DNA from 2 places in the Mesorhizobium sp. M0664 genome. Region 2 is predicted to be linked to the other one. Evidence: riboswitches for the same ligand, from Rfam matches in the RefSeq annotation. Region 2 holds a riboswitch; the other holds the start of a gene.
What was found. Region 2 has a riboswitch for cobalamin ahead of NKI39_RS06515 (DUF1636 family protein). Riboswitches for the same ligand answer to the same signal wherever they lie in the genome.

Region 1 (15,203 bases), on a different contig from region 2:
GCTTCTCGCGACAGGACTGCAACGCTTCCGGTGTGAAAATCACTGCGTGGGACTTGGTTCTCTCAAATTCATGACGGTAAATTGCCCTGTAATTATCGCAAAGCAGTTGTCCCATGAAGCTGATAAACGAGGCCAAAATTGTGCTCCGTCGTCTGCCAATATTCGCTCGATCGAGGCTATAGGCCTCACAAGCCAATCAAAACAGCTACTTGGGCGCCCTTTGAAATTCGTTAATTTCGCTCAGCCCAAACGGCCCTCCACGTCGAAAGTAAGATTGTCCCGCAAAGCGTGCTACAAGACGCGATCCCGGATCGATTTGGGCCAACGTCGATCTGGCGAAGGCACGCCGGAAATCGAGCCGGACCTGCAGCGGAACAGATAACCCGAACCGAAATCTGAGACAGCGGCGGACCCGATTTCTTCATGGTAGAAGGCGCAGAGAGAACCGGAGCACGGCTCCGGCGCCGCCGCTTGCCGAGCAGCGATCCTCCGGCTCCCTGAAATCCAATCGAGAAGAGCGTTCACTTCCGAGACGGTCCCATCTCTGCCGCGAAAACAGGTGTCAGACCCCGGTCCTCTCCCGCAGCTGATCTAGCGCAGGGCGTTCATGAGCCGCATATCCCAGAGTGGCTGCGTGCACGATGCAGCGAGATCATTTATGAAAATCCTATTTAGTACGATGGCTGTCCCCTTGCTGGCAGCCACCGCTTTTGCTGCGGATTCGATCCCCGCAGACCTCAGAGAAACGGCACTGGCCACCTTCAGGGCTTTGCCATCCACCACGCCGGCAGTCGCCAACAACCCGATCACCCCGGAAAAGATCGCTCTCGGCAAGGCACTGTTCTTCGATCCACGCGTTTCTGCGTCAGGCGTCTTGTCGTGCAACTCGTGCCACAACCTGGCCACCGGCGGCGACGACAATCACGAAACCTCGATCGGCCATGGTTGGCAGAAGGGACAGCGCAACGCGCCGACTGTACTGAACGCTGTCTTCAACATCGCCCAGTTCTGGGATGGTCGTGCCGCAGACCTGAAGGCTCAGGGGAAGGGACCGGTCCAAGCCGGCATCGAAATGGCCAATACACCGGGCCAAGTCATCGCCACGCTCAAGTCCATGCCGCAATATGTCGAGTGGTTCGATGCAGCTTTTCCGGCTGAAGCCGATCGGGTCACCTTCGACAACTTCGCCAAGGCAATCGAAGCCTTCGAGGCGACACTGGTCACGCCGGCCCCCTTCGACAGCTTCCTGAATGGTGATGAGCTTGCCATGACTTCCGAACAGAAACAGGGCCTGGCGCTTTTCATGGACAAAGGCTGCTCGTCCTGCCATGCCGGCATCAACGTTGGTGGGGAAGCCTATTACCCATTCGGCCTCGTGGAACAGCCCAGCGCCGAGGTCCTGCCGGAAAAAGACAAAGGCCGATTTGCGGTCACCAATGCAGCCGACGATTCCTATGTTTTCCGCGTGGCGCCGCTGCGCAACGTTGCACTCACCGCGCCATACTTTCATTCGGGCAAGGTTTGGGATCTGAAACAGGCCGTTGCCATCATGGGAACCACCCAGCTTGGCGTGGTACTGGCGGACGAAGAAGTCGACCTGCTTGTTGACTTCCTCAACTCGCTGACCGGAAAGGCACCCGAGGTCGCCTATCCCATCTTACCCGCCGAAACGGCGACAACACCCCGGCCTATAATGCAGATCTTAGGAAAATAAACGGCCAGCTGACTGCGGAACATCGCAATTGACAATGAGTGCGACTTTTACTGGACGAGACGAGTCGCGACGTCCATGAGAACGCAAATGGCTCGTTTCCAAAGTGCAGGCACTGCTTCCGTCACCATCTCGTTGCGATGGAATCATGTTTGGGATCTGGCGTGCGACATGCCAAGGAAGGCGTCTGACGCATGAGGCTCGCGCGCTGTCGATACCGCGCGGCGGCCGGTCATCGCGCTGGCGGCCGAATTGCCGCGCGCCAAAGTGATCGGCACCCTTAGGGCGAAGGGGCAGCCACTCCGTCCTCCATGTCCAGCGATTCTTCGACTGCTTCCGGATTCCGGGCGATGGTCCAAAGGAGAGTGTTCGCCGCTGCATCCGTTTCGAGCGACCTTGCTCCCAGTTTCGAAGCGTTGCCAGATCGAGGCCATACCTCACGGAGAATGCCTCCTGAGAGAGCTTCGTGCGATCCCGGACTTCGCGAACACTTATCGGCCGCGGCGCATGAACCTTCGCGATCACGCCTGCGGACGACAGTTCATTCTTCAGTGCAATAGGTCGTCGACGCAAGGAACCGTCACGAACGCCTTGCCGTGATCGACCATCTCCGTGAGTATCGCGTGGGCCGTCCTGAGCGGCAGCTGTCTCTTAACGAGAATCCGGGCGGCCTCAGGAGTATTCGCGCCGTGAAGAAAACTGAGGCTCAGTCGGACGGGAGAGCCTGACGACACCGGGACGACGTCCCGGGTTCGCACCCGTTGTCCGTACCGCTCCATGAATTTCGATTTAGTCGACATTAAGCTTCTCCGCGATCACTCGACCGAGCTTGCGCAATTTGGACCATCCCCACTGGAGGCATCGCGATAAAAGTACGCCAAACAACGCTAAGGGAGAACAAGCAGTGATCTGATTTCGTTCGACGCTCGTTTTCGAGAGCCGTTCTGGGTCGTTCGCAATCAACTGTGTAGGCCAGCGGAGCGAGCAAGGAGCGCCAGATCCGGACAGGGCTGAGTGGGGTGTTTCTCCGAAAGGTGGGGCCATACCCTAAGGAACACGAGATCTAGTGGACTCGTCGATTCGCGCGGTTTCGATTCGCGCACCCGGGCACAACGCTTGGATAAGTCCCATCAGATGCTCTCCGGTGGCCGTCGTCTGTTTAGCTGACATTGGGCCGAGGGCTTCCAGCACGAGCCACATGGCGCGGGTATGGACCGTGACCATGGTGCGCCGCCCCTGCCGCCAGTTCCAGCGGCGGCACGTGACACCGGCATCATCGCACCAGATGACTTCGCCCGGTTCGGGATGCTCGGTTACCATTTCACCTTGCTGGATCGTGTCGAATGGCTCCGCTCCCTTCGCAATTAAAAGTCTCGGGACCCCCTGGTAAAGATCGAGATCCTCCCCGCCAATCGGGACGCCATACAACACGCTGACGGCATTGTAGGCATCAACCAGTGGGGATATCCGCGGGAGAGAGCCATCTTTCCGCACCCGCTTGAGAAGCGCGGCGGCCGAGCACGGCGTTCGATTGGCCTTTGTGCCGAAAGCCTCGTAGGCAACGGCCCACGCCGCAAGATGCGCGTCCCTTTGGGCGTCATCGCGAAGCGCGGCCTGTTCCGCCGCCGCAATCGTGTCGTTCAACGCCTGTGCATCCGGCACGTCGATTTCAGCGTTCCGCACCACAATGCTGATCAGATGAAAATCCGGGTAGCGGGCCTTGATCTCGGGGGCAACCAATGGCGTGAAAGACATGGGATGCTCTTTTCTCATGGGGAGGCTTTGCGCTGGGGGTCGTTCGGAAAATGTTTGAAGAAAGGTGCTTGTCGAGCGTCCAGATCTTCTGGCATCGGCATGGTGCATGCCGCACCATGCGCTGGATAATTCCACCATTCGGCCGTGGACAAGGCCTGGTAGAGATCGTCGATTATCTCTTGCGGGTGCTCGAGCCCGCCTCGGCCGGCAACAAGCTACGTCTCCGCCAGATCCTCCTTTTCATTAGGAGGCAGCGGGCGCGATATGGATGTGAAGCAGCTTTCCTTGCCGGGTCATGCATCGCTCTCGGAAATTCATCTCGCACGAAAATCTGCCGCCAAACTGGCCTGATCAACAGCACCAGTTGCATGGCGTTTTCCCAGTCCAGTTGGCTTGCAAACGAAATGCGGTTCAGCCCAAGGGTCGGTTTCCTCGCCAGCACGCCACGTCCCCGCCGTTTTAGCCACCGTGTTCCGGCAACGCATCTTGCACCTGCTTGACAACCGCTCGCAGGATCTCAACGCCCTTCTCGATCTGCCGAATGCTCAAGGCGGCATAGCCCATGACAAGCCCCATGCGATCGATGTGGCCTTCGTCCGACTGCCGCTCGTAAAGGGGCGAGATCAGGTGTAGCCCCAGGCCCGCGCCTCGGGCGGCTTCGACAAGGGTCGTTTCCCGCGATCGCGGCAGTTCGTCGAACCAAACGACGACGTGCAGACCGGCCTCTGCTCCCTGGACAGCGATGCGATCTCCGAAGCTGCGCCGCAAGGCGCCCAGCAACGTCCCCCGACGCTCGCCGTTCAGCCTGCGCACGCGCCGCACATGGCTTTCGTAGCCGCCACTTTCGATCAAACAGGCCAGAGCCTCCTGTTCAGCCACCGGCGAATGCCGGTCCGAGAATTGTTTGGCGGTTGCGAAGACCTCCTGCAATTCCGGCGGGACGACGAGGTAGCCTATGCGCAGCATTGGCGAGAGCGTCTTGGAGATCGTGCCGAGATAGATGACAGCCCCGTGGTCCTGAAGGCTGTGCAGCGGAGGGACCGGATTGATGTCGTAGCGATATTCGCTGTCGTAGTCGTCCTCAATCACATAGGCGCTGTTGTTCCGCGCCCATTCCAGAAGCTGGTGGCGGCGTGTGATCGGCATGACGCCGCCCAGCGGAAACTGATGCGATGGCGTGACATAGGCCAGTCGTGCACCAATCCTCGCCAGCAACTCCGTCTTCATCCCGTCCTCGTCGACGGTGACCGGGATGGGCGAGGCGCCTGTGCTGGCAAAGACCTGACGCGCCATCCTGTAGCACGGGTCCTCGATGACGAAGCGGTCGGCGGGATCGAGAAGCAGGCGCGCGCACAGGTCGAGGCCCTGCTGCGAACCGTTGACGATGATGATCTGCTCGAGGTCGCAGCTCAGGGTTCGGGCGCGCCAGAGATAGCCCTGGAGCGCCTGACGCAGCCGGCGCGAGCCGCGAGGATCGTCATAGGCAAGACGCAACGGGCGCTGCCCCATCGCCTCGTTCATCGCACGTTTCCAGACCAATGCGGGGAAGTCTGACGGCGCCAGGTCGCCATAGCGGAAATCGACCTTCAGTCCAGTCGGCAGATAATCCGGCCAGGGCGGCGTAACGCGCAGTCGTTCGCCATAGGCGGACAGATGAACCGGGCCGACTCGTTTCGCGACAGTGCGGCTCGTCTCAGGACCGATCAACGAAGATGCAACGCGGGGTCGTGCGCCTTGACGGACGTCGATGAAACCTTCCGCGGCCAGTTGCTCATAGGCGACCGTCACCGTCGTTCGCGAAACCCCAAGGTCATTTGCGAGGCCTCGGGAGGAAGGCAGCTGACTGCCGGTTTCGTAGACACTTCCGAGGATCTGCTCGCGAAGAGCCTCGTAGATCTGGCGTGCACCCATCGCGTGCGTGCGACCTGCAGAACCGGTACTTGAAGACTGGACCATTTCATTCATCGCCAACTGGATATTTCACATTGGCCAGTTTGCCGTCAATCTTTCGGAAACCCAAGCAAGATCTTAGAGGCCGAATGACCCGCTCCTATCAATCGGAAACCGATGCTCTCACGCGGTCGCTCAACGACACCGGTCCCGGATTCGCCACTCGGGCGATCCATCATGGCTACGATCCCGCCGGCTTTTCCAATGCCGTTCAGCCGCCAGTCTTCTTGACCTCGACCTATGGATTCGAAAGCGTGGCAGCGAACGAGGCCGCCGCCGCGCTTGGCGGAAGGCTCTATGCGCGCGAATACAATCCGACGACGGAGATCCTCGAACAACGGCTCGCCAATCTGGAAGGAGCCGAGGCAGGTCTGGTCGTTGCCTCGGGGATGGCGGCTTTCGGGACGCTGATCCTGTCGCTCCTGTCCCAAGGCGATGAACTCATCGTCCACAGGACGCTTTATGCGAACACGCTAGCCATGGTCGAACAGGCGGTCCCCCGCTTCGGCATCAAGGTCGTCGCGGTCGACCTGTCCGATCCCCAAAATCTCGATGCCGCGATCACCGAGCGGACCCGGCTTGTTTTCTTCGAGACCCCGGTCAATCCGCTGAGCCGCATCCTCGACATCTCTGCCATTGCCGAGCGCGCCCACGCGCGCGGTGTGAAGGTTGCCGTGGACAGCACCTTCGCCTCGCCCGCGCTCCAGCGCCCACTCGAACATGGGGCCGACATCGTGCTCCACTCGCTGACCAAGTACATCAACGGTCATGGCGATGCCCTTGGGGGCGCGCTTCTGGGCGACGCGCCAACGCTCCGCACGCTGCACGAAACGGGCTTGCGCTACATCACCGGCGCAGCGCTCTCGCCCATGTCAGCCTTCCTGATCCTGCGCGGTCTGAAGACGCTCACGCTGCGCATGGAACGGCACAGCGCCACTGCCCTTGCGGTGGCTCAGGCGCTCCAGGCGCACCCGGCGGTGGCATGGGTGAGTTATCCCTTCCTCGACTCGCACCCTGATCAGGTGACGGCGCGAAAGCAGATGTCCCAAGGGTCGGGCATGTTGGCCTTTGGCCTCCACGCTGGGTTCGAGGGCGCGCGGCGGATGATGGACCGGCTCAACCTGATCACCCGGGCTGTCAGCCTCGGCGATGCCGACAGTCTCATCTATCATCCGGCAAGCCTGACCCGTGCTCGTCAGCCGATCCGCAAGGATGCGCATCTGGCCGATGGAGTCGGCGAGGACCTCATGCGTCTCTCGGTGGGTCTTGAAGACGCCGATGACCTAATCGCCGACCTGCGGCGGGCTCTGGACGCCTTGTGATGACTTGTCGTCCGGCCAGTCCTGCGCTCACGCACAAACCTGGAGCCTTGCCATGGCATTCCTGAGCGGCCTTTCCGCGTTTCCCATCACGCCGACCGATCGTGACGGCCGTGTCGATACCGTTGCTCTGCGCAAGCTGATTGCCAGGCTTTGCGCCGCTCAGGTCGATTCCATCGGTCTTCTCGGCAGCACCGGCACATACATGTATCTGACGCGCGAGGAACGGCGACGGGCGCTCGCCGAGACCTTGGACGAAACCGGGGGACAAATGCCAGTCGTGGTGGGTGTGGGCGCGCTGCGCACCGACGAAGCAGTGAGGTTCGCGCAGGACGCTAAGGCCCTTGGGGCTGCCGCGGGGTTGCTTGCCGCCGCCTCTTACACCCCGCTCACTGAGGACGAGGTGTTCGAACATTTCTCCACGGTGGCGTGCGAGAGCGGCCTGCCGATCGTCATCTACGACAATCCAGGAACGACGCATTTCCATTTCACCCCAGCACTCGTCAGCCGCCTGGCAAAGGTGGGTGGGATTGTCGCTATCAAAAATCCGACAGACAAGGGCGAAGCGATCAAGAGCCATCTGGCCGACCAGAGGCGCACTGTGCCGGAAGGGTTCTCGATCGGCTACAGCGGCGACTGGAACGCCGCAGAGGCCATGATCGCCGGCGCCGACACATGGTACAGCGTCCTCGCCGGCATCCTGCCCGAGGTCTGCGTGAAGATCGTCACGGCGGCGCAACAGGGCGATGCGGCCGAAGCGCGACGGATCGATGCCACGCTTGCGCCGCTCTGGAGACTCTTCAAGGAGTTCTCGAGCCTTCGCGTCGTCTATGCACTCGCCGAATTGCTCGACATTTGCCGTGCCGCCCCCCCGCGTCCCATCCTGCCTCTGCCCTCAGCAGCGAAGCGCCAGATCGCCGCCGCGTTGGAACGCTTGCCATCGGATGCCAGCCGGTGAACAGCGAACCCGGCGGCCAGTGAAAGGAACTGTCATGTATTTACCCGCTCATTTCGATGAACCGAGCCGAGAAGTCCTTTACGAACTGATCGAGAACAACGCACTCGGCGTGCTGATAACCATGGCTGGAGCGGTCTCGACGCCAATCACACAGGGAGAAAACGGTTCCCTTTATTCCTGCGCGATTAGTACACGTGCCGAAGGAAAGTGCACTTTCTCGCTCGAGTGACTTATTTCAAAGGATGTGATCGCGTTTTGGCACATTCACGGCCCACATGCGGCAGCCGCTAACTCACCACATGGTGAGCAACCAGGAAACCTTCCGGCCTACACTTTCTCCCGGAGCGCGCGTGCTGCAGCAACCATGTTCATGAGGGCAGGGCGGACCTCCTCCCACTTGCGGGTTTTGAGGCCACAGTCCGGGTTTACCCACAGTTGGGCATCGGACAGTCGCTCGCGGGCAAGCATGACGAGATCCGAAATCTCGCCGACTTCCGGGACCCGTGGTGAGTGAATGTCGTAGACTCCGGGCCCGATTTCATTCGGATATTTGGAGCTCGTGAAGGCGTCCAGCAGTTCCATTTTCGAGCGCGACGTCTCAATCGAAATGACATCCGCATCCATTTCAGCGATCGCGTCGATGATCTCGTTGAACTCCGAATAGCACATGTGGGTATGGATTTGAGTCGCGTCCTTTACACCCGTTGAAGCGATCCGGAAGCATTCGACAGCCCAGTCGAGATAGTCGTTCCAATCAGACTGGCGCAGTGGCAATCCTTCGCGAAACGCGGCCTCATCGATCTGGATCATCCTTGCGCCGGACCATTCGAGATCCGTCACTTCGTCGCGGATGGCGAGCGCGATCTGGCGGCATGCTTCGGAGCGGGGTACGTCGTCGCGAACAAATGACCAGTTGAGAATGGTCACTGGGCCGGTGAGCATTCCCTTCACAGGGTTTTCCGTAAGCGACTGGGCGAACTGCCACCAGCGCAGCGTCATCGGATTGGGTCTCGATACGTCGCCGAAGATGATGGGGGGGCGCACGTAACGCGACCCATAGCTCTGCACCCAGGCATGCTGGGTGAAGGCGAAGCCGGACAGCTGCTCGCCGAAATGCTGTACCATGTCGTTTCGTTCGAACTCACCGTGCACCAGCACGTCCAGCCCGATCTCTTCCTGCCAGCGAATTGCAGCCTCGATCTCCTTCTTCAGGAAGGTCTCGTAGTCGACATAGCTCAGCTGGCCCTTCGCATGAGCGGCCCGCGCCCTGCGTACCTGCGGCGTCTGCGGGAAGGACCCGATGGTCGTCGTCGGGAACGGCGGCAGCCCGAGCGTGCCGGCCTGGACTCTGGAGCGCTCGGCAAAAGCGCTCTCTCGTCGCTTCATGCTGTCGTCAATGCTGGCGATCCGCCCCTCAACCAGCGGGTCATGGATCTTCGTGGATGTCACGCGAGTGGCGGCAGCCTCGGCAGACGCTTTCAACGCGCCTGCCACCGCATCCCTGCCTTGGGACAGGGCCCGGGCAAGCAACACCAACTCGTCGGTCTTCTGGGCCGCGAAGGCGAGCCACGACCTGATGTCCGCGTCGAGTTCCGTCTCCATGCGGAGGTCGATCGGCACATGCAGCATCGAGCAAGAAGGCGCGATCTCGACGCGGTCCAAGGGCCAGCCGGCGACGATCGGTTTGATGCGGTCGAGAATGGCGGGCAGGTTCGCACGCCAGACGTTGCGGCCATCGATCAAGCCAAGCGAGAGCACCAGATCCTTCGGTGCGAGCCGACCCACCGTTTCCAGCTGCTCGGGAGCGCGCACGAGATCAATATGCAGCCCGGCCAGGGGCAGAGAAACCGCGGTTTCGAGATTGTCTCCCAGCGGCCCGAAATAGGCAGCCAGCATGATCTTCAACTCGGGCGCGGCTTTTGACAGCTGGCCATAGGCGAATTCGAACGCAGCTCGTTCGTTCGGGTTCAGATCGAGGACAAGCGCTGGCTCATCGATCTGCACCCAATCGGCACCCGACAGCTTCAAGCTCCGCAGGAGTTGCTCGTAGACGGGCAGAAGCCGTGGTAGGAGCGCGATGGGATCGAAGCCGGCAGGCGATTTAGCCAGCTTGAGGAAGGTGACCGGTCCAAGGATGACTGGGCGTGTGTGAATGCCGAGGGCTTTAGCCTCGAGGAAGTAATCAACCGGCTTCGTCGACGAAAGAGCGAACGTCTGATCATCGTCTAGTTCCGGCACAATGTAGTGATAGTTGGTGTCAAACCACTTGGTCATTTCCATCGCGGTTACGCCAGGCCGATGAGCCGCATGCTGGTGACCACCGTGCCCACAATCCTCCGTCTGACCTTGGTTGCCGCGCGCCATAGCGAAGTAGATGTCGAGTGGGACCTCGCCGCCATTCCAGCCGTAACGGGACGGAAGGGCGCCGACCATGGCTGCGGTGTCGAGCACATGGTCGTAAAGCGAGAAGTCGTTCGACGGGATTTTCGACACGCCGCGATCGCGTTGCTCCTCCCAGCTAGCGGCACGGAGCGCCTTCGCCGTCGTGAGAAGGTCGGCAGCGGACGATTTTCCGGACCAGTAGCTTTCAAGCGCGAATTTCAGTTCTCGCCGACGACCGAAGCGGGGCACGCCGAGCGTTGCTACAGGAATTTGCTGAGAGACAGTCATGCATACCCCGATGGTTGGGGCGTCGGTGACAAGGAAGGCGCTAGCAGGCCGGCACGAACGCCAGGCTGCAGCGGCCATCGAGACACCCCGCCCGTGGACGTAATTCGCCGTGGCAGGTCTCCTGGCTCGCGGGGTCATAGCCTCTACCCGTCTTCCCAAGGCTATTCGCCTCAGTGACATGAGTGGGGTTGGCTCGCCGCTAACAGTTGCGGGGGCAGCGCCGGCATCGCACCGGCTTCCCTCTTAGCTCCGCTGCGGCAGCGCCGTACGGAGAACCACGACACGGGAGACAATTACCGCAGTTCGCTTCTTTGTCAACGTCGCATAAAGAAATGTTTATGTCGTTATGTTAAATTTCCGTTGGCATGTTGCCAAAGGTCGCCTTGAAAGCGAAACTATGGAAGCCTTGAGCGGCCGGTAAATCAAAGCAATAACGCACAGCGGTCCAGGAGGATAGGAGTTCGTCGGCTGCCGGCGGCAAACTACCGGCAAGCGCCGTGGTGCTGCTTCCCGCATCATGCGAACGCCACCTCGGCGTCGAACTTCGGCTCCGAGCTTCCGACCGCTTCGTTGGTGATCTGCTCGCGACCACATCCGGCTCAATGGCGAGGCTGTTGCCCATGTGGAAACTGTTGGCCGTGATGCCCTCGGTGATACGACACAACGATTTCGGGGGGAGCACCCGAGGCCCGGCGCAGCGGCCTGTTACGAAGTGATCGAGGCCAATGTCTCGAACTGCGTGTTCGCAGCCCACCGGCTCAAGGTAACCCGGCTCAAACCACCGGGCCAGCTCAAGTCCTGTCCAAATGGGCCTGAGCGGCAAATCGTCGTGCACGGGCACGGTTTGGCGTTCGATCTTGTGATGCGTCTTGGGCGGACAATCGCCACGGTGCAGCGCGCAGAAGCGGTTCCCCAATTGGAAGCCGAGGGCGGTGAGGGCAAGCCAGCGCCACGGGCGGAGGGGGACTTGGACCTGTTTGCCCTGCTGGACCACAAGTTCGCGACACAGGGCCTCAAGGAGAAGACCAAGAGTGATTGCGCGGGACCTCGCCAAATCATCAAAAGCAGCGGGCAGTCAAAGTTCGGCGCCGATTGACATGGAGATAGCCATCGCGGCGGACCCCCAGGCGGACCGCAAGCCGGAATACAACCGGGTGCAGGCGGCCAAGCTCGTCCACAAGATGGCGTCGGGCATATACCGGCGATGGGAGAGCGGACCGTGGAGTGCAGGAACTTCACGCCTATCCACGCTCCCGTGGACGTGTCCTGCGGCACATCGGCAGCGATATTGAGGAGGCAGTTGAGCTTCTGGTCGAGCACTCTTACCTGCCACTACCTACGCTTAACGTCATCTCGTACTGAAAACGCACCACGCAAGGTCGAGATGTAACATGCGCCCTTCGTGGATGGTTCTAAGCTTCCTCGGGCGCGGTCAATCTGTGATAACGGTCGCTTGGAACCTCCATCACCGCGACGCGATCAAGGTTGGCGTATCGCGCTCGGTAGTAACCTTCTTCCTCCACTTCGGCGAAACTACACTGGGGAACGTCAAAGGTCGCAGCTTCCAATCCGAAGAAAGTCGTAGCGGTTTCTTCATCCAAGAAGTTCCACTCATCTTCTCCGTCGTCATATGTGACGCGAACATAGGAGGCCATGCGCACGGCTTCCTGATCACCCATCTCTGCGATGATGGCATCGCATTCTTTCTTCAGCTTTCCTGAAACCTCACCCTTATCCCAGTCATCCAAAGCCCGATAGATTTCTGGATGATAATACTCTGGCATCTCCTCTACATCGTCACCGATAAGCTCAATGGTGCGGACATATTGCGGATTTATCAAGAGTATTTTGTTGTCAAGGCTCCAACAATACAGCCATGGCCTGCTTGTGTTATTTCTACGAAGATTATGAAGTTCCTTCAATTGACGTAAAATCGATTCACGCGCCTTTTCATCGATAGGATATTGGCGGCTGCCAACAGTCGTCTTGATTCTGAGCGTGCCGTATCGCGTTTCGGCATCGGCAATTGCAAACGGGCTCGTGCGCCACTCCTCGACATCAATCTTCCAGCCCAGCAGCTCCTCGACCGTGCATTTCAACGTGAGACAAAGGTCCTTGATCTGCTCGACGTTCAACTGCGTTTTGCCTGTTTCCCAACGGGCCACAGTCTGTTGCGTCGTTGCCATCTGCTCTGCCAAATCTTTTTGAGTCATGCCCAGTCGAACCCTAAGCTCTTTCATGTTCATAACTCACCTCGCGTGTTCAACACACGCATTGTGGATGAATTAATCTAACACGTCAAGCGTGTTCAAAAATCGCAGCATGTGTTTTTAGGGCGTCTTCGAGGCTCCCGCAGCCGTTCGTGACCACTTGCGCAAGACACAGGGCTGGTACACAGCACGAACGGGCGATCAAAAATTACTGCTGAATTCAGATAATTATTGTGGGCGAGTCTGGATCTCTCTGATCGACACGATAGTCGACCATCACCATGATCGGACCGCTCGTGGCCGCAGGTCAAGTTGCAGCGTCGGTTCGCTGAACTTGTTGGTAGGATCCAGATTGAGCGTTTCAAAATCCGGCTGACGCAGAAGGATGCCCATCAGTCCCCCAATGACAAGAACCAGCTGGCGGACGAGCAAGGCTCCCGAAACACCTTGGACATCCGCCAGTTCGCCCCAAAGCCAGCTTCCCGCCGCCATGCCGCCGTATGTGGCCGTCTGATAGAGAGAGGGCGCGTCCAACCACCCACCGCGGCGCCGAAAGCTGCACGGACGTTAAACAGCGAGAATGATTGAATCCAAGCCGCACCGGCTGGCATGAGGTTGAGACAGCTCAGCCCAACGTGCTCGCTCCATGCCCGAAAGAAGCAGCTGATCGCCAATACAAAGAACGCACCGCGAATGACCCATTCGTTGGAGAGAACTTCTCGGACCCGCCCGATGAGGAGCGCGCCGCAAATCGCTCCCAGGCCGAAGAAGCCGAGCATCACGCCGTAGGTGACTGCGGTCCCTTTGATCTGTTCGCGAGCGACCAACGGCAGGAGAGCCAAAATGACAACGGCGGTGAGGCCGAAAATGAACTCCGGCACATCACCTTGAGAAGGTTCGGCGACAAGAGCACGTAACGGAAGCCCGCCGCCATCGCACTGCCGAAAGCCTCCCGCGGCAGCGCTTGTCGTGCCCGTTCGGCTTTCCATCGCAACAGCGCAGCGATCAGAGCGAAGTAGCAAAGGACGTTGAAGAGGAACGCGAAGCCCGCACCGGCTGTGGCCACGATTATGCCGCCAATCGCCGGCCCGATGCTGCGCATGAGATTGTAGCTCATGCCGTTGAGCGCAACCCCGCTTGGCAGGTGTTCGCGAGGCAGGATATCTCCCATGGAGGCTTGCCAAGAGGGATCGTGCAATGCCCAACCACAGCCGATTAGGAAGGTGAGACCCAGAAGGGTCCAGGGTGTCATTCCCCGCATAGGTCAGGAACGCCAGGAAGGCGGATACGCAGACCATCAGCAGTTGCGCAGTCAACATGATCCGGCGACGGTCAAACTTGTCCGCGAGCGCTCCCGCCGCGAGCGAGAAGATCATGTAGGGGAGGGTGGTCGATGACTGGACGAGCGCCACCATTCCATGGGAGGTGGCGATGCTCGTCATCAGCCAAGCTGCCGCCGCACCTTCCACTAGGGTGCCAAGGCTCGAAATGAGTGCAGCCGACCATAGCGAACGGAAGGTCTTGTGCTGAAAAGGAACCAGTGAAGATGTTCTCTTCGCCATTGTGGGAAGCTTCGGGATCGACCGCCGGGCTGGATTTGGTTCGCCTCACTCAACCATGGCCTCGCCATACAAGCCAAGCTGCCACAATGGCGCGCCTGCTAACTCAGAAAACTTGGCGGCCTTAACTACCCCCTGAGGAGTGTCTCTCGACATTCCTCAGGGAACTCGACGCGAATGTCTGCAATATCCGCTAAGCGGGCAGAATTTCTGCGACAGCATTTGCTGAAACCCTACTTTACAACAGTGTGGCGCTTCCGGCCGAGCGAAAGCCGGATCGGGAGGTCTTGGGAAGATATCATTGTATCAACCTCGACAACGTTGCCGTTGATCCGCACACCTCGTCCCGAGATCGCCCTTCGCGCTTCCCCTTTGGAGGAGGTCAATCCGGCGCGTACCAGCAAATCCACAAGGGCTACTCCGGCCAACCCCTCGGCGTCATTTAGATGAAGCGTCGGTAGCCCCTCTGCGGCTTCGCCCTGCCCAAATGCTTGGCTAGCCGTGGCCTCCGCCTGTTTGGCGGCGTTAGTTCCATGTGCCAGGGCCGTAGCTTCGTTGGCGAGACGTTCTTTGACGGCGTTTAGCTCGGTTCCTTCAGCCTGTCCAAATCGCTCGATCTCGTTCATCGGCAGATCGGTGAAAAGCTTCAGAAACCGAACGACATCAGCGTCTTCCGTGTTACGCCAGAATTGCCAGTAATCGTATGGCGAAAGGCGATCTTCGTTGAGCCACACAGCTCCGGCAGCCGTCTTACCCATCTTGACACCTGAAGGAGTCTTCAGAAGCGGCGTAGTCACTCCGAAGACTTCCTTTCCATCCGTCCGCCGTATCAAGTCGATGCCATTGATGATGTTCCCCCACTGGTCGGCTCCACCCATCTGCAAACGGCAACCGGTCCGGCGGGTTAGCTCAAGGAAGTCGAACGCTTGGAGGATCATGTAGTTGAATTCTAAGAAGCTCAGATTCTCCTGCTTTTCCAGCCGCGACTTCACACTGTCGAAAGAGAGCATCCGATTGACGGAGAAATGCCTGCCGACGTCTCTCAGCATGTCGATCCAACGAATGCTGTCC
Region 2 (15,203 bases):
AGCACCGAGCACGGTGCGCGGCCCGAGCAGTTTTGCGCCTTTGCCGGCGGCGGCAAGCGCCGAGGCTTCGGAAACTGACGGCGTGCCGGCATGCTCCTGCGATAGGTCGGAACGGCTGGTCGTAGATGCGGCTTTGAGTTCGTCCTGCCCGACAACGATTACCGGAAGGCGGAGTTCGCGTCCGGCGTCGAAGATTGCCGCCTCATCCTGCTTGAGAGACGCGGTCGCGAGGGCCGAAAGCGCGGGCAGGGCAAGCCCGTGCGCCTCCAGCGCGGTTTCTACCGCGGCAAGCACGTCCGTTGCGCTGACGCCTTTGCGGCTGCCGATGCCCGCGACCATCATGGCTTGACCCAACTCCATTGAGTGACCGGCATAGCCGGCCGCCAGGCCTGCATCGAACCAACCGGCGAAGCACGGGATACAGCGATGCGGGCGAGCTGGCCGCCGTGCGCGGCGTGACGGGAAAGCAGCAGCGCCTCCATCTCCAGGGTCACCGCATTGGCGACGAGGCGGCCGCCGGCAGGCAAGGCATCGGTGGCTCCTTCCAGCACGCCGGCATCGCTGCCGCCGCCGCCGATAAAGATCGCCGCGGGCGTCTCCAGCCCGGCAAGAGCTTGCGGTGCCGAACCTTCGACGACGGTGAGACTGGGAACGCCGCAAGCCGCGGCGTTGCGTCGGATGCGCGCGGCGCGGGTCGGATCGGCCTCAACGGCAATGGCGCGCATGGAGGGATGCGCCAGCATCCATTCGATGCCAATGGAGCCCGATCCGGCGCCGATGTCCCACAGCAGTTCGCCGCGTCTTGGCGCGAGAGCGGACAGGGTGACGGCGCGCACTTCGCGTTTGGTGATCTGGCCGTTATGCTCGAACAAATGATCGGCAAGTCCCGGTGTCAGCGGCAGGATGCGTGCTTGCGAAGTCGATTCAACTTCGATCGCGAGCACGTTGAGCGGGTTGATCTTTTCGAGGTCGAAAGTGCCGGCGCTCGCCGAGCGCAGGCTTTCGTTCGGCCCACCCAGCGCCTCCAGCACCATCAACCGCGAAGCGCCGAAGCCAAGTTCGGTCATGAGACGGGCAATCGCTCCCGGTGCATCGCTGTCCGAGGTCAGCGCGAGAATGCGGGTGCAAGAATGCAGCAACGGCCGGATCAGGTCGAGCGAGCGGCCATGCAGCGAAATGGTCTCGACGTCCTGCAGCGCCCAGCCCAGGCGTGAGGCGGCCAGCGAAAAGGCCGAGGGCGCGGGGATCACCCGCATACCCTCTGCCGCGACCTTGCGGGCGAGGGTGACGCCGACACCGTGGTAGAGGGGATCGCCGGAGGCCAGCACGCAGACGCGTCTGCCGGAGAGCGCCAGCACGTCGCGCATCTCGGCATCGAAAGGTGTCGGCCAGGCGCGCGCTTCACCTTTGGCGAGCGACGCGACGAGGGCAAGGTGGCGCTTGCCGCCGAAGACGAATTCGGCCTCCGCGATCAACCGCTTGGCCTCGTCGCCGAGACCCGCTACACCGTCCTCGCCGATGCCGATGATCGTGAGCCACTTTGAGGTGAGCTTGGCGCCGCGCGGAGCTTCAGCAGGCATGACGACCCACCGCATTCTGATCCTCGGCGGAACCACGGAAGCCCGGCAAATGGCCGGAAAGCTGGCCGCGCGCGCGGATATTTCGGTCATGCTGTCGCTGGCCGGCCGCACCGAAAAGCCGGCCGCGCAGGGGGTGCCGGTGCGGGTCGGCGGCTTCGGCGGTGCCGGCGGGCTGGCGGCGTATCTCCGCCAGAACAAGATCGACCTGCTGATCGACGCCACGCATCCCTATGCGGCGCGAATCTCTGCCAATGCGGCGGAAGCAGCGCGCATGACCGGCGTGCCTATCGTTGCGCTCAGGCGTCCCGGATGGGAGGCGGTCGAAGGTGATCGCTGGATGTTGGTCGACACCGTTGCCAGCGCAGTGACGGCTCTGGGATCGGTGCCGCGCCGCGTGTTCCTGGCGCTCGGGCGACAGGAGGTCGCTGCCTTCAAGGCCGCTCCCCAGCATCATTATCTCATCCGCAGTGTCGACCCGGTCGAGCCCAGGCTCGCTGTGCCCCGCGCGACCTATCTCTTGGCGCGCGGGCCGTTTCGGGAAGTCGACGAACATGCACTGCTTCTGCAACACCACATCGAAGTCGTTGTTTCCAAAAACAGCGGCGGCGAGGCGACCTACGGCAAGATCGCGGCGGCGCGAGCGCTGGGAATCGAGGTGGTGATGATCCGCAGGCCGGCGCTGCCGGACGTCACGTCGGCTGAGACCGTCGAATCTCTTGGCGAGATGGTCGATCATGTTCTGGTCGGTCATGTTCTTGGGCCCGTTGCCGAACGCGGCGTGTAGACCAGCACGGCCTTGTCACCCCGCTTGATGATCCTGGTTTCCGGCGAGCCGATGATGATGCAGGTCGACATGTCGGCCTTCGCGGCATCGGCGTCGGCCAGCAGAAAAACCTCGATGCGCTCGTCGGGACGGCCGGCGGCACGGCCGAAGATCACCGGCGTGGTGCCGGGCAGGATCGCAGCAAGGCATTCGAAGGCGCGGCCTAGCTGCCATGGGCGCGCCTTGCTGATCGGGTTGTAGAGCGCGATTACGAAGCCAGCGCCGGCTGCCGCCAGCAGGCGTAGCTCGATCAGATCCCACGGCTTCAGATTGTCGGACAGGGAGATGGCGCAGAAATCATGGCCGAGCGGCGCGCCGATGCGGGCGGCGACGGCGAGCATGGCGGTGATGCCGGGCACGATGGCGATGTCGACCGCGCGCCATTCGGGTGGGCCCGCCTCCATCGCCTCGCAGACGGCCGCGGCCATGGCGAAGACGCCGGGATCGCCGCCCGACACGACGGCGACATCGTGGCCTTCCACAGCCTTCAGCAGCGCGTCCCTGGAGCGCGCGAGTTCCTCGCGATTGTCGGAAGCGACGCGAATCTGGTCGGGACGCAGATCGAGCCGGTCGAGATAGGGTTTATAGCCATAGAAGAATTTTGCCTCGGCAACGGCACGGCTTGCCTCCGGCGTCACCTGGTCGGCGTTGCCGGGCCCGAGGCCGATGACAGTGAGGCGGCCGCTCATGCTTCGGCTTTCAATGCGCTTGGCCGGCCCGACCAGCCGGCCACCAGCACGATGGCGAAATAAGGCGCCTGGTCGTCCTTTTTATCGACCAGCCGCATCGAGACGCCGCCCGGCATGGTGCCGCGCTCGACATAGATGGCCCGCGCCAGCTTGTCGGTTGCCTCCAGCGCGCGCCTGATCTTGGGCAGGTTGCGGCCGACCTTCATGATCACCGCAGCGTCGGTATCGGCGAGGCGACGCGTCAGCTCGAATTCGCTCATGGTGCCCGGCAGCACCGTCAGCACGTCGTCACCCTGGACGATAGGCAGGCCGGTCGCCGACCAGCAGCCGGACATGGCGGTGACGCCGGGAATGACTTCGCTCGGAAAGCGGTGCGCCAGCCGGACATGAAGATGCATGTAGGACCCGTAGAAAAGCGGGTCGCCTTCCGAAAGCACAGCGACCATCCTGCCGGCGCTGAGGTGCGCGGCGACCTTTTCGGCCGATTGCTCGTAGAAATCGGTTATCTGCGAGCGGTAATCGCTGTGGTCCTTGTCGATCTCGGTCGTCACCGGGTAGAGCAGCGGCAGTTCGATCAGATCAGGGCGAAAATGCGCGCCGACAATGGCGCGCGCATTGCTGTTGTTGCCGCGCTTGGCGAAATGCGCGACGACATCGGCCTCGGCGAGCGCGCGCGCTGCCTTCAGCGTCAAGAGTTCCGGGTCGCCGGGTCCGGTGCCGACGCCGACAAGCCTGCCTTTTGCAATCGTATTCATAGGCCCGGCCTCGCCAATGCATTGAGTGCGGCGGCGGTCATGGCGCTGCCGCCCAGCCGGCCGCGCACGATGGCGTAAGGCACGCCATAGGAATTTTCGGCCAGCGCATCCTTCGATTCGGCGGCACCGACAAACCCGACCGGCATGCCGATGATCGCCGCCGGCTTCGGCGCGCCGTCGCGCAGCTTTTCCAGCAGATAGAAAAGGGCTGTCGGCGCATTGCCGATGGCGACGACCGAACCGGCCATGCGCTCGCCCCACAGGTCGATCGCGGCGGCCGAGCGGGTGTTGCCGATCTTTTTCGCGATGTCGGCGGTCCGCGGATCGCGCAGCGTGCAGATCACCTCATTGCCGGCCGGCAGCCGGGCGCGCGTGACGCCATGCGAGACCATCTGCGCATCGCAGAAGATCGGCGCGCCGGCCGCCAGCGCCGTGCGCGCGGCGGCGACGAAATCGCTCGAGAAAACGAAGTGCCTGCAAGCATCGACCTGGCCGCAGGCGTGGATCATGCGGATAGCGATTTCGGCCTCGGCTTCGGAAAAGCGCGAAAGGTCGGCCTCGGCGCGGATAATGGCGAAGGAGCGCTCGTAGATCGCCGTGCCATCATGGATGTAGTCGTAGGCGTTCTGGGCGGGCATGCTCATTCCTGTCGGTAGATTTCGGTGATGCCGGCCGCGCCGAGCCTTGCCAGGCAGGCGGCAGCAGTCTCGCCGGAATGTCGTGCGCTGCGGATCGCCGCTGCAACGCGGCCGATGCCGTGCGCGGCGTCGTAGCCCGGCCTGTATCCGGCGGGCAATGCCTTTGCCGTCCCGTCCACGACAAGTCCGGCTCCGTTTTCGCCACCGACCAGGGTCAGCGCCGCCGGACCGGGATGGGCACAGCCCTTGGCGCAGCCGGAGATGTGCAGCGTCAGCGAGGAATCAAGGATGTCGCGGTTTTCTGTAGCGATGATCTCGGCGATGTCGCGGGTGGCGATCCGGCCGGAGGCGCAGGCGGGTGCGCCGGGGCAGGCGGCGATCCTGGTGCGCGGATCGGCTGCGTCGGTGACAAAGCCGAGGGCTGCGGCGGTTTTCTGGAGGGAAAGACATGCGGCTGGGGAGAGGCCAAGCAAAAGCAGCGCGCGACCCGGCGCCAGACGGATTTCGGTGGTGCCGAGGGTGAGGGCGTATTGGGTGAGATCGATAAGTTTTGGCGCTGGTATGCTGCCGAACGGCAGGCCGATGCCGAGGGAGGTACTGCCGGCTGCCAGATCGAAAATTCCGATGGGCCGGCGATCCGTCGCGCCCCCCTCTGTCCTGCCGGACATCTCCCCCTCCAGGGGGGAGATTGCGCCTTCGTCTCCGCTTTCGCCAATCGCCGAAGGTGCTGGGGGGAAGCCGCCGGCGAAGCTGCAGATCTCCCCCCTGGAGGGGGAGATGTCCGGCAGGACAGAGGGGGGCGCGACGGATCGCCAACTTGCGAGAGATCTCAGCTGCCTCGCCGTCAAATCCCGCGCATGGGCATCGCGGCCTTTTTCGGCAACCATCCTGAGAATGGCGACGGCGATGTCACAAGCCGCATCTTCCTCGGACATCGCCAGCGGCGTGGCACCCTGCGCATCTCCGGCGAGCGATACCCGCCACTTAATTCCGTCGGCGGCCCGCACCGCGACCAGCCAGACATCGGCCGTAACCGCATCCATTGTCAGCTGCCCGCCGCCGTCAACAATCACCGACACCTTCGGGCCAAGACGTTGCGTAACACCGGCGTCCTCAATTGCCGCCCGAATCCGCTCCGCCATCGGGCGCGGGTCGGCTATCTCCTCCTGGTCGAGCCCGGCCAGCGGGCCGGTCTCGACCGGCACGCCGGTGCGCACAGCGATGCCGAGCGCATCGACCTCCATCGCCAGCAGCCGCGCGCTTGCCGGCGTCAGGCCGCGGATCTGCAGGCTGCCGCGGGCGGTCACTTCCATGATGCCGTTGCCATGGCGCAAGGCGGATTCGCAGAGTCCGATCAACGACTTCGGCAACAGTCCTCCAGCGACCGGATTGAGCCGCACCAGCAGCCCGTCGCCGGTTTGCATCGGCGCCGACAAAGCGGGGCAGGCGCCACGGCGCGAGAAAGCGTTCATGCCGCCACTCCCAGCGCTTGCGCTTCGGCAATCAGTGCGGCGAGATCGTCATCGATCGAATTGCGCAGCGGATGCCAGAGCCCGCGCCGCCGTGCCGACAGCAAACGCTCGGCGATCACCTTCGCCGCCGCCGGGTTCTCGCGCAGGATGAAGGCGCGCACCACGGGGTCGCCAAGATAGGCGTCGTGCACTGCCTCGATCAGCGTGCCCGATATGGCATGGGTAGTCTCGGCAAAGCCGACCAGCCGGTCGACCGTCTCGGCGAATTCCGAGGCGCCGCGCGGCCCGTGCCGCAGCTGGCCGGCGATGAAGCGCGGGTTGACCGCGCGGGCGCGAACTACCCGGGATACGGCCTCACTGATCGAGCGCGGCTTGGGCTTTTGCGGGTCCGTGGTGTCGAGCACGATCACGTCGGCGTTCTTGCCGAGCGCGGCAAGCGCTGCCGAAAAGCCGCCGATGAAGGCGACGTCGGCCGAGCCTTCGAGGATGTCGCGGCCGGGGTCGTCGCCGGTATGAACCAGAAGGTCGGCCTCGGCGAGGCGATCCTCGAACGCGCCGGGCGCCGAAATGCCTTCGCCCTCGGAGCCGCCATAGGCGTGCGAGGTGGCGGCGAGATACGTGCGGCCGATCTCTTCGCGCGCGGCCCAGTCGCCGCTCGACAACAAGTCCTCGATGCCCGCGCCGTAAGTGCCCGGCGAGGTGCCGAAAATGCGCGGGCTGATCTTGCCGTCGATGCGGGTCCTAGCGGCGAGCGGGTTTTCCGAATCGTCCTCGTCGCGGGTCGCCACCGCGTTGGCCGCGGCGTCGATCAGCGCGATCTGGGTCGGGAACATGTCGCGGAACAGGCCCGATATGCGCCAGGTGACATCGATGCGCGGACGGCCGAGTGTTGCCGGCGGCAGCACGTCTATGCCGGTAATGCGGCCGGTGGCGGAATCCCATTGCGGCCGGCAGCCCATCAGCGCCAGTCCTTGCGCGATCTCCTCACCGCCGGTGCGCAGCGAGGCCGAGCCCCACAGGTCGATGACCAGCGAGCGCGGCCAGTCGCCATGCGATTGCATGTAGCTGCGGACCACTTCTTCCGCTGCCATCTTGCCCAGATCATAGGCGGTCGGCGTCGGCATGGTACGCGGGTCGGCGGTAAACAAATTACGGCCGGTCGGCAGCACATCGCTCCGGCCACGCGCCGGCGCACCGGCCGGACCGGCAGCGACGTGGCGGCCGTCGAGGGCGGCAAGCAGCGCGGTTTTTTCAGCTGCCGCGCTTTGCCGCCACAACGGATCAGCCTCGCCTTCCGGCGAGCGGCCGTAAATGTGCAGGCCGTCCTTGATGGCGAAATCCTTGAGATCGCAGAGCCAGGCGTCGATGCGGCGCAAAGCCTCGTCGGCCGCATCGGTCCTGGCGACGCCTGCCTCTGAGGCGAGGCCGGTCTTTTCCGCCGTCTCGACGATCAGCTTCGCCAGGCGGTCGCGGCGGCGGCGGTCGAGCCCGTCGGCCTGGGCATATTCGTCAACCAGTCGTTCAAGCCTGTGCTGGTTTTCGTCCAGCCCGGCGCCGGTCAGCGGCGGCGGCAGATGGCCGAGCGTGACGGCGGCAATGCGCCGCTTGGCCTGCGCTGCCTCTCCCGGGTTGGAGACGATGAAGGGATAGATGACGGGCAGGGGACCGGTGACTATCTCGGGAAAGCAGTTTTCGCTGAGCGCCACGGTCTTGCCGGGCAGCCACTCCAGCGTGCCATGGGCGCCGACATGGACAATTGCATGGATGCCGAGCGACTTGCGCAGCCAGAGCCCAAAGGCGACCAGCGCATGGCGCGGCGGCAGCGTCGGGTCGTGATAGTCGGCGCGGCGGTTCATGGAGCGCCCGCGATCGGGGGCGAGGGCTACGGTGATGTTGCCGAAGGTGGCTGCGCGGAAGGGGAATTTTGCCGTAGGCGCTCGAACACCCCCCTCTGTCCTGCCGGACATCTCCCCCTCAAGGGGGGAGATTGCGCTGTTGTCTCGGCTTTCGCCAATCACCAAGGATGTTGAGAGAGAGCCGTCGGCGAAACTGCCAATCTCCCCCCTTGAGGGGGAGATGTCCGGCAGGACAGAGGGGGGTGCCTCGCACAAACCTGTCTCATCTTCTGGATTTCCCCATGCGGCTTCCACCGCAGCGATGGCCGACGGCGGCAATTCCGTCGAGAAGGTCAAATACTCCTTCAATGCCAGCCCTTGGCTGTCCTTTTCCAACGCATCCAGCAACTCGCGCGGCGTTTGTGGAATGCTTTCAACGGCGTAGCCCTGTTCGCTGAGGTCGCGCAGCATTGCCAGCACGCTGGACGGCACGTCGAGACCAACCGCGTAGCCGGTGCGACCGGGGGCGCTCGGATAGTCGGGGATCAGGATGGCGAGCTTGCGCTCCGCACGCGGCGTCCGCTGCAGGCGCACGAAGGCCTCGACACGGTTCGCCACTTGCGCCACGCGGTCGGGCTCAGGCCGGTTGGCGAAGGCGCGGAAGGCCAGCGCCGGGTCGGTTTCGCTTTCGCCCTTGAATGAAATGGCGCCGGCCAGGATGCGGCCGTCGAGCTCGGGCAGGACGACATGCATGGCAAGGTCGGCGGGCGCCAGGCCGCGCTGATTGGTTTGCCAGATGTCGCGGCGGGTGGTTGCGACGATGACCTGGAACACGGGCACGCCGGCGCGGTCGAACAGGGTTTCAACGCCGGGCTCGGCACCCGAGGCGAAAGCTGTGGCGGTGATGATGGCGGCAGGCTTCAGGGTTGCGAGCGCGGTTTCGACAAAGGCGAGCGACGCCGGGTCCTTGAGGCTGGAGACGAACATAGGCACGGGAACCATGCCGCGGTGGCGCAGGGCTTCGAAAAGCGCGTCGATGGGCGCGACATCGGCCGCGAGCAGCATCGAACGGTAGAAGAGAATTGGCACGACGTCCCCCTCCCTCTCGAGGGGAGGGTGGCCCGCACGGCCGGGTGGGGTCGTCACGGCAGTGGTCGACGTTTTGTGTAGGCGCGCTTCGGAGAGGATCCCGCCCCCGGCCTGCGGCCGGACCCTCCTCTCGAGGAGGAGGGGGACGCCGCGTTCTGCGACCCCCAGTCCCGGCTCGTAAAATCCCGCCTTTGGCACGCTGACAGGTTCGGCTACAGCCGCACCCGATCCAGCGAGACTTGCCAGCCTCTGCACCAGCGCCGTCATATTTGCCGGTCCGCCCTCGCGGAAATAGCCAAGCAGGCCGTCCAACTCCTCGCGCGGCAGCGTCGAGCCTTCGATCAGCCGCAAATCCTCGTCGTGGCTCTCGCCCGGCAGCAGCGCCAGCTTGATACCGCGATTTCGCGCGATAGCGGCGAGCTGGTCGCAGCCATAGCGCCACCAGTCATAGCCGCCGAGGATGCGGACCAGAATGACCTTGGCGTGGCGGGCGACGCTGTCGATCCACAGGTCGACGGACATCGGATGGCGCAGGTCGCGCAAGGCGGCGAGCCGCATCGACGGCAGGCGGTGCGCATCTGCCTTCCACGCCGCCGCCAGCCCGGCCAGGTCGCTGTCGGTGAAGGACAGCGCCACGACATCCGCAGGCGTTTGCCTGAGATCGACAGGCTCGGCGAGATCGTCGAGCGAGGCGGATGTGGTGGTGAGGATGTGCATCGCGGCTCGTACCTGGGTCAGCCGGCGAGGATACGCTCGATGGCCGGGCGGTTCAGCCCTTTCAGGCCGATGACGACCAGGCGCGAGCGGCGGTCGTCTTCGGCGGTCCAGGCGCGGTCGTAATAGTGGTTGACGCGCGGACCGACGGCCTGCAGCAGGAGCCGCATCGGCTTGCCGCCGACTTCGACGAAACCCTTGACGCGCAACACGTTTTCTTCCTCCGCCGCCGTGGCGACCCGTTGTGCGAGCTCGTCCGGGTTGGACACAGACGTGATGTCGATGACGAACGAGTCAAAATCGTCATGTTCGTGGTCGAGCTCGTCGTCGTGGTGGGTCTTGCGGTTCTCGATGTCGTCCTCGACGGCGAGGCCGAGGCCGAGCAGCACCGACGGGTCGACCTTGCCTTGCGAAGTCGGTACGATCTTCACCGCCCGCGCAACGTGCTTGCCGATGACGGCATTGGCACGGGCCGAGCCGGCTGCGTCCATCAGGTCGCTCTTCGACAGGATGATCAGGTCGGCGCAGGCGAGCTGGTCTTCGAACACTTCCTCGACCGGATCGTCATGGTCGAGCGTCTGGTCCTGCGCGCGCTGGGCCTGCAGGGCGTCCATGTCGTTGGCTACGCGGCCATCAGCCAGCGCCGGTCCGTCGACCACGGCAATGACGCCGTCCACCGTCACGCGGCTTTTCACCGACGGCCACTGGAAGGCCTGGACCAGCGGCTTGGGCAAAGCGAGGCCGGATGTCTCGATCAGGATGTGGTCGACCCTCGGCGTCAGCGACAGGATCTGGTCCAGCGCCGGGACGAAATCATCGGCGACGGTGCAGCAGATGCAACCGTTGGCCAGCTCGACGATGTTTTCCTCGGGGCAGGTGTCGATGCCGCAGCCCTTCAGGATCTCGCCGTCGATGCCGATGTCGCCGAACTCGTTGACGATGATGGCCAGGCGCTTGCCTTTGGCGTTTTCGAGCAAATGGCGGATCAACGTCGTCTTGCCGGCGCCGAGAAAGCCGGTGACCACGGTGCAGGGAACGCGCGAAAGGGAGGCAGCGGTCATGTCAGGTCCTTCAAAAGGTCAAGGGGAGGGATGCGGGCAACCAGGCCGCGCTTCAGGCAATCGGGACGGCCGCGCCATGGAATGAGCCCATCCGTCGAGGTGGCGAACAGCTTTGCCCCGGTGACGAGATCGGCGCCGCTGGTCGTGGTCAGATCACCGAAGACGTAGCTCCAGCAGCCGTCGCGCAGCATGGCCGCGCTGAGCCGGCGCTTGCAATTGCCGAGGCATTCGACGGTGCGGATTTTGATGTTTTCGCTGGAAGCAGCGCGGCGCGTGTCCTCTGCGAGCAGTTCGCCAGCGCGCGGATGAGCGTCCGAACCGGTCTCGTCACGGCAGGACGAGCAGACGATGACGGTAACGCCGGCCGGGGAATCACCATGGCCGGACAATAAATCCGCTGTCTCAGCCGGAAAACTGCTGTCGCGTTCCAAATCAGGCTCCTTGCCCGGAAAACCCGCCAGGCGATCGGATTCTTAGGTCCTAGACGGCAGGTCTCCTGGCTCGCGGGTCATCGCCTGGGTGCCGCCTTCCCGGGAATATCCCAGTGGTTTTCGGCCTTGGCTCGTCGCTTACAGTTGCGGGGACAGCCGCGGATTTGAAATCGAGATTTCGCACCGCATTCCCTCTTGGCCCCTGCCGTTGCGGGCAGGGGACCGTCTGGAACGGATTTAGGCTTGTGGAGGCAGTTGTGTCAACGCACGTCTATGGCGCGGCGATATCCGCGAGCGGCCGGCCCAAATCGCCGGCAGCGGTCACCTCGATGCGTTCCAGGCCGAGCCAGCCCTGCATCTGCTTCAATTCCTTGAAGAGTTCGGCAGCGGTTTGTGGCGGGGCGCCGGGCTCCGCATAGGCGGCATGGACGCGCAATACGCCGGCCGGACGGTCGGCCCTGAGGTCAACGCGCCCGACGATGCTGTCGCCGAGCAGGAATGGCAGCACATAATAGCCATACCGCCGCTTTTCGGCCGGCGTGTAGATCTCGATGCGGTAGTGGAAGTCGAACAACCGCTCGGTGCGCGATCGTTCGAAGACGACAGGATCGAACGGCGCGAGCAAGGCGCGCGCCTCGATCCTGCGCGGCAAACGGGCGTCCTTGTGGAGATAGGCTGTTTTGTTCCAGCCGTCGACGCTCACCGGCAACAGCTCGCCGGCCTCGACCAGCTCCTCGATGCGACCCTTGATGTCGGCGGGCGAGAGGCGGAAATAGTCGCGCAGGTCGCCTGCCGTGGCGATGCCGTGGGCACGGGCCGAGATGCGCAGCAATTCGCGGTGAGCGTCTTCGGGGGAGGGCGTTGGCAGACTCAGTATTGTTGGCGGCAGCACGCGCTCCGGCAGATCGTAGAACCGTTCGAAGCCGCGGCGATGCGCCGTGGTGATGCGGCCGGCCCAGAACAGCCATTCGAAGGCGTGCTTGGCATGGCTCCAGCCCCACCAGCCACCCGAACCCTTCTGCCCTTCGAAAGCCGACGCCGCGATCGGGCCTCGTTCGGCGACCTCGCGATAGATGTCTTCGATATAGGCGGCGTGCTCGCGGCCCCATTTGGCCAGTCCGCTGTACATTTCGTCGCCGCACTCGGCCCGCTGCATGCGCCAGCGCATCAGCGGATAGGTCTCGACCGGCAAGAAGGAGGCTTCGTGCGCCCAATATTCGAAGACCATGCGCTTGCGCGTTACGGCGGCGTCGTCGAGCAGCGCCAGCTTGTAGGGGCCAAGCCGCGAATAGAGCGGCATATAGTGGGCGCGCACCACGGCGCTGACGGAATCGATCTGCAGCAGGCCGGTACGGGCAAGCACGCGGGCCAGATGCCGGCGGTCAGGCGTGCCGGTGGGGCGCGGGTCATTGAATCCCTGTGCCGCGAGCGCAATGCGGCGGGCCATGGCGAGCGAGATTTTTTCCTTCATGAAGGCGGCATCCGGACGATTTTAGACAGAGAAAATGACCTGCGATTCCGTGCCATGCTAACAGGGTTTTGGCGGCATCCATGTCAGGAGAGAAAAGTGGAGTAAAAAGTGAAGGAAATCAAACAGGAGCGGATCGGACCAGTTTTCCCGGATATGCCGTCCAGCACCGCGATTTGAACAAGGTTTGACTTGCTTCGCCGAAAGCGCTGCGCTAACCCTCGCCGCGTTGCAGCATAGAGCCCCCTTAAAACGGTTCAGTGGTTAAACTGTCACGCTTCCGCAAGTGGGTCCGGTGCTGTAATCAGAGTGGATTGGCCGCCAACGGAAACTGCAGCATGAACGCACTTTTAGGTTCGTACCTGCCCATCGTCCTGTTCATCGGCGTGGCGCTGATCGTCGGGCTGGCGCTGCTCGCCGCACCGTTCCTGGTGGCCTACCGCAACCCCGATCCGGAAAAGCTTTCCGCCTACGAGTGCGGCTTCAACTCGTTCGACGACGCCCGCATGAAGTTCGATATCCGCTTCTACCTGGTGTCGATCCTGTTCATCATCTTCGATCTGGAGGTGGCCTTCCTGTTTCCGTGGGCGGTGTCGTTCAGCCAGATCGGCATGCTCGGTTTCTGGTCGATGATGGTGTTTTTGGCGGTGCTGACCATCGGCTTTGCCTATGAATGGAAAAAAGGAGCGCTGGAATGGGATTGAACGACAGTTCCGGCACGCTCGTCGCGCCGAAGCCCAAGGGTCTCATCGACCCCAACACCGGCAGGCCGGTGGGGGAGGATGATCCATTCTTCCTGGAGATCAACAACGAGCTCGCCGACAAGGGCTTTCTCGTCACCTCGACCGAGGCGCTGATCACCTGGGCGCGCAGCGGCTCGCTGATGTTCATGACGTTTGGCCTCGCCTGCTGCGCCGTCGAGATGATCCACACGTCGATGCCGCGCTATGACAGCGAGCGCTTCGGGGTGGCGCCGCGCGCGTCTCCGCGCCAGTCCGACATCATGATCGTCGCCGGCACGCTGACCAACAAGATGGCGCCGGCGCTGCGCAAGGTCTACGATCAGATGCCGGAGCCGCGCTACGTCATCTCGATGGGCTCATGCGCCAATGGCGGCGGCTATTATCATTATTCCTATTCGGTGGTGCGCGGCTGCGACCGCATCGTGCCGGTCGACATCTACGTGCCCGGCTGCCCGCCGAGCGCTGAAGCGCTGCTTTACGGCATCCTTCTGCTGCAGAAGAAGATCCGCCGCACCGGCACGATCGAGCGGTGAGCGGCATGACCCAGGCGTTGAATGACCTCTCGACCTATCTCGGCGAGAAGCTGATCGGCCGGATCGGCGAGGCGGTGTTCGCCTATGGCGAACTCACCATCTCGGTCGAGCCGCGCGACCTGATCGAGGTGGTGACCTTCCTGCGCGACGACCCGAAATGCCAGTTCATTTCGATCATCGACGTCTGCGGCGCCGATTATCCGTCACGGGCAAAGCGCTTCGACGTCGTCTATCACCTGCTGTCGCCGAGGCAGAATATCCGCATCCGGCTCAAGGTCCAGGCCGACGAAGAGACGCTCGTGCCGTCGATCACCGGGATATATCCCGGCGCCGACTGGTTCGAGCGCGAGACCTACGATCTCTACGGCGTGCTGTTTTCGGGCCATCCCGATCTGCGGCGGATCCTGACCGACTACGGCTTTGAAGGCCATCCGCTGCGCAAGGACTTTCCGCTGACCGGCTTCGTCGAGGTGCGTTACGACGACGAAGCCAAGCGCGTCATCTACGAGCCGGTGGAGCTCAAGCAGGAATTCCGCAATTTCGATTTTCTGTCTCCGTGGGAAGGTACGGATTACGTGCTTCCGGGGGATGAAAAGGCAAAGCAGTAAATGGCTGAAACCTCCGTTCGCAACTTCAACATCAATTTTGGCCCGCAACATCCAGCGGCGCACGGCGTTTTGCGCCTGGTGCTGGAGCTTGACGGCGAAGTCGTCGATCGCGTTGACCCGCATATCGGGCTGTTGCACCGCGGCACGGAAAAGCTGATCGAGGCCAAGACTTACCTGCAGGCCGTGCCCTATCTCGACCGGCTCGACTATTGCGCGCCGATGAACCAGGAGCATGCCTTCGCGCTTGCCGCGGAGCGGCTGCTCGGCATCGAGGTGCCGAAGCGCGGGCAGTTGATCCGAGTTCTCTACTCCGAGATCGGCCGCATCATGTCGCATATCCTCAACGTGACGACGCAGGCGATGGATGTCGGCGCGCTGACGCCGCCGCTGTGGGGCTTCGTCGAGCGCGAAAAGCTGATGGTGTTCTATGAGCGCGCCTCGGGTTCGCGCATGCACGCGGCCTATTTCCGCCCCGGCGGCGTCCACCAGGACCTGCCGCAGAAGCTGATCGAGGACATCGGCAGCTGGATCGACCCGTTCCTGAAATCGGTCGACGACCTCGACTCGCTCTTGACCGGCAACCGTATCTTCAAGCAGCGCAATGTAGACATTGCCACCGTCTCCCTGGCGGACGCCTGGGCCTGGGGTTTTTCAGGCGTCATGGTGCGCGGCTCGGGCGCGCCGTGGGACCTGCGCAAATCGCAGCCCTACGAATGCTATGCCGAGCTGGATTTCGACATTCCGATCGGCAAGAACGGTGACTG

Region 1: another riboswitch for cobalamin. It lies ahead of metE (5-methyltetrahydropteroyltriglutamate--homocysteine S-methyltransferase); the one in region 2 lies ahead of NKI39_RS06515 (DUF1636 family protein).

Annotation. Positions count from the first base shown of each region.
Region 1 is NZ_JAMYPW010000043.1:1,129-16,331, reverse strand. It holds gene NKI39_RS27080 (cytochrome-c peroxidase) at 659-1,714, shown strand; gene NKI39_RS27075 (B3/B4 domain-containing protein) at 2,759-3,466, opposite strand; gene pdxR (MocR-like pyridoxine biosynthesis transcription factor PdxR) at 3,926-5,422, opposite strand; gene NKI39_RS27065 (trans-sulfuration enzyme family protein) at 5,506-6,738, shown strand; gene NKI39_RS27060 (dihydrodipicolinate synthase family protein) at 6,791-7,693, shown strand; gene NKI39_RS27055 (FMN-binding negative transcriptional regulator) at 7,728-7,922, shown strand; gene metE (5-methyltetrahydropteroyltriglutamate--homocysteine S-methyltransferase) at 8,021-10,363, opposite strand; cobalamin riboswitch at 10,458-10,658, opposite strand; gene NKI39_RS27045 (hypothetical protein) at 11,076-11,459, shown strand; gene NKI39_RS27040 (helix-turn-helix transcriptional regulator) at 11,776-12,609, opposite strand; partial or broken gene NKI39_RS27035 (MFS transporter) at 12,821-14,135, opposite strand; gene tyrS (tyrosine--tRNA ligase) at 14,366-15,203, opposite strand, start outside.
Region 2 is NZ_JAMYPW010000003.1:213,428-228,630, reverse strand. It holds gene NKI39_RS06560 (cobalamin biosynthesis protein) at 1-342, opposite strand, end outside; gene cbiE (precorrin-6y C5,15-methyltransferase (decarboxylating) subunit CbiE) at 339-1,580, opposite strand; gene NKI39_RS06550 (cobalt-precorrin-6A reductase) at 1,579-2,364, shown strand; gene NKI39_RS06545 (precorrin-3B C(17)-methyltransferase) at 2,328-3,092, opposite strand; gene NKI39_RS06540 (precorrin-2 C(20)-methyltransferase) at 3,089-3,847, opposite strand; gene NKI39_RS06535 (precorrin-8X methylmutase) at 3,844-4,491, opposite strand; gene cobG (precorrin-3B synthase) at 4,488-5,957, opposite strand; gene NKI39_RS06525 (cobaltochelatase subunit CobN) at 5,954-9,598, opposite strand; gene cobW (cobalamin biosynthesis protein CobW) at 9,616-10,656, opposite strand; gene NKI39_RS06515 (DUF1636 family protein) at 10,653-11,087, opposite strand; cobalamin riboswitch at 11,126-11,329, opposite strand; gene NKI39_RS06510 (winged helix-turn-helix domain-containing protein) at 11,359-12,558, opposite strand; gene NKI39_RS06505 (NADH-quinone oxidoreductase subunit A) at 12,894-13,259, shown strand; gene NKI39_RS06500 (NuoB/complex I 20 kDa subunit family protein) at 13,250-13,831, shown strand; gene NKI39_RS06495 (NADH-quinone oxidoreductase subunit C) at 13,837-14,439, shown strand; gene NKI39_RS06490 (NADH-quinone oxidoreductase subunit D) at 14,440-15,203, shown strand, end outside.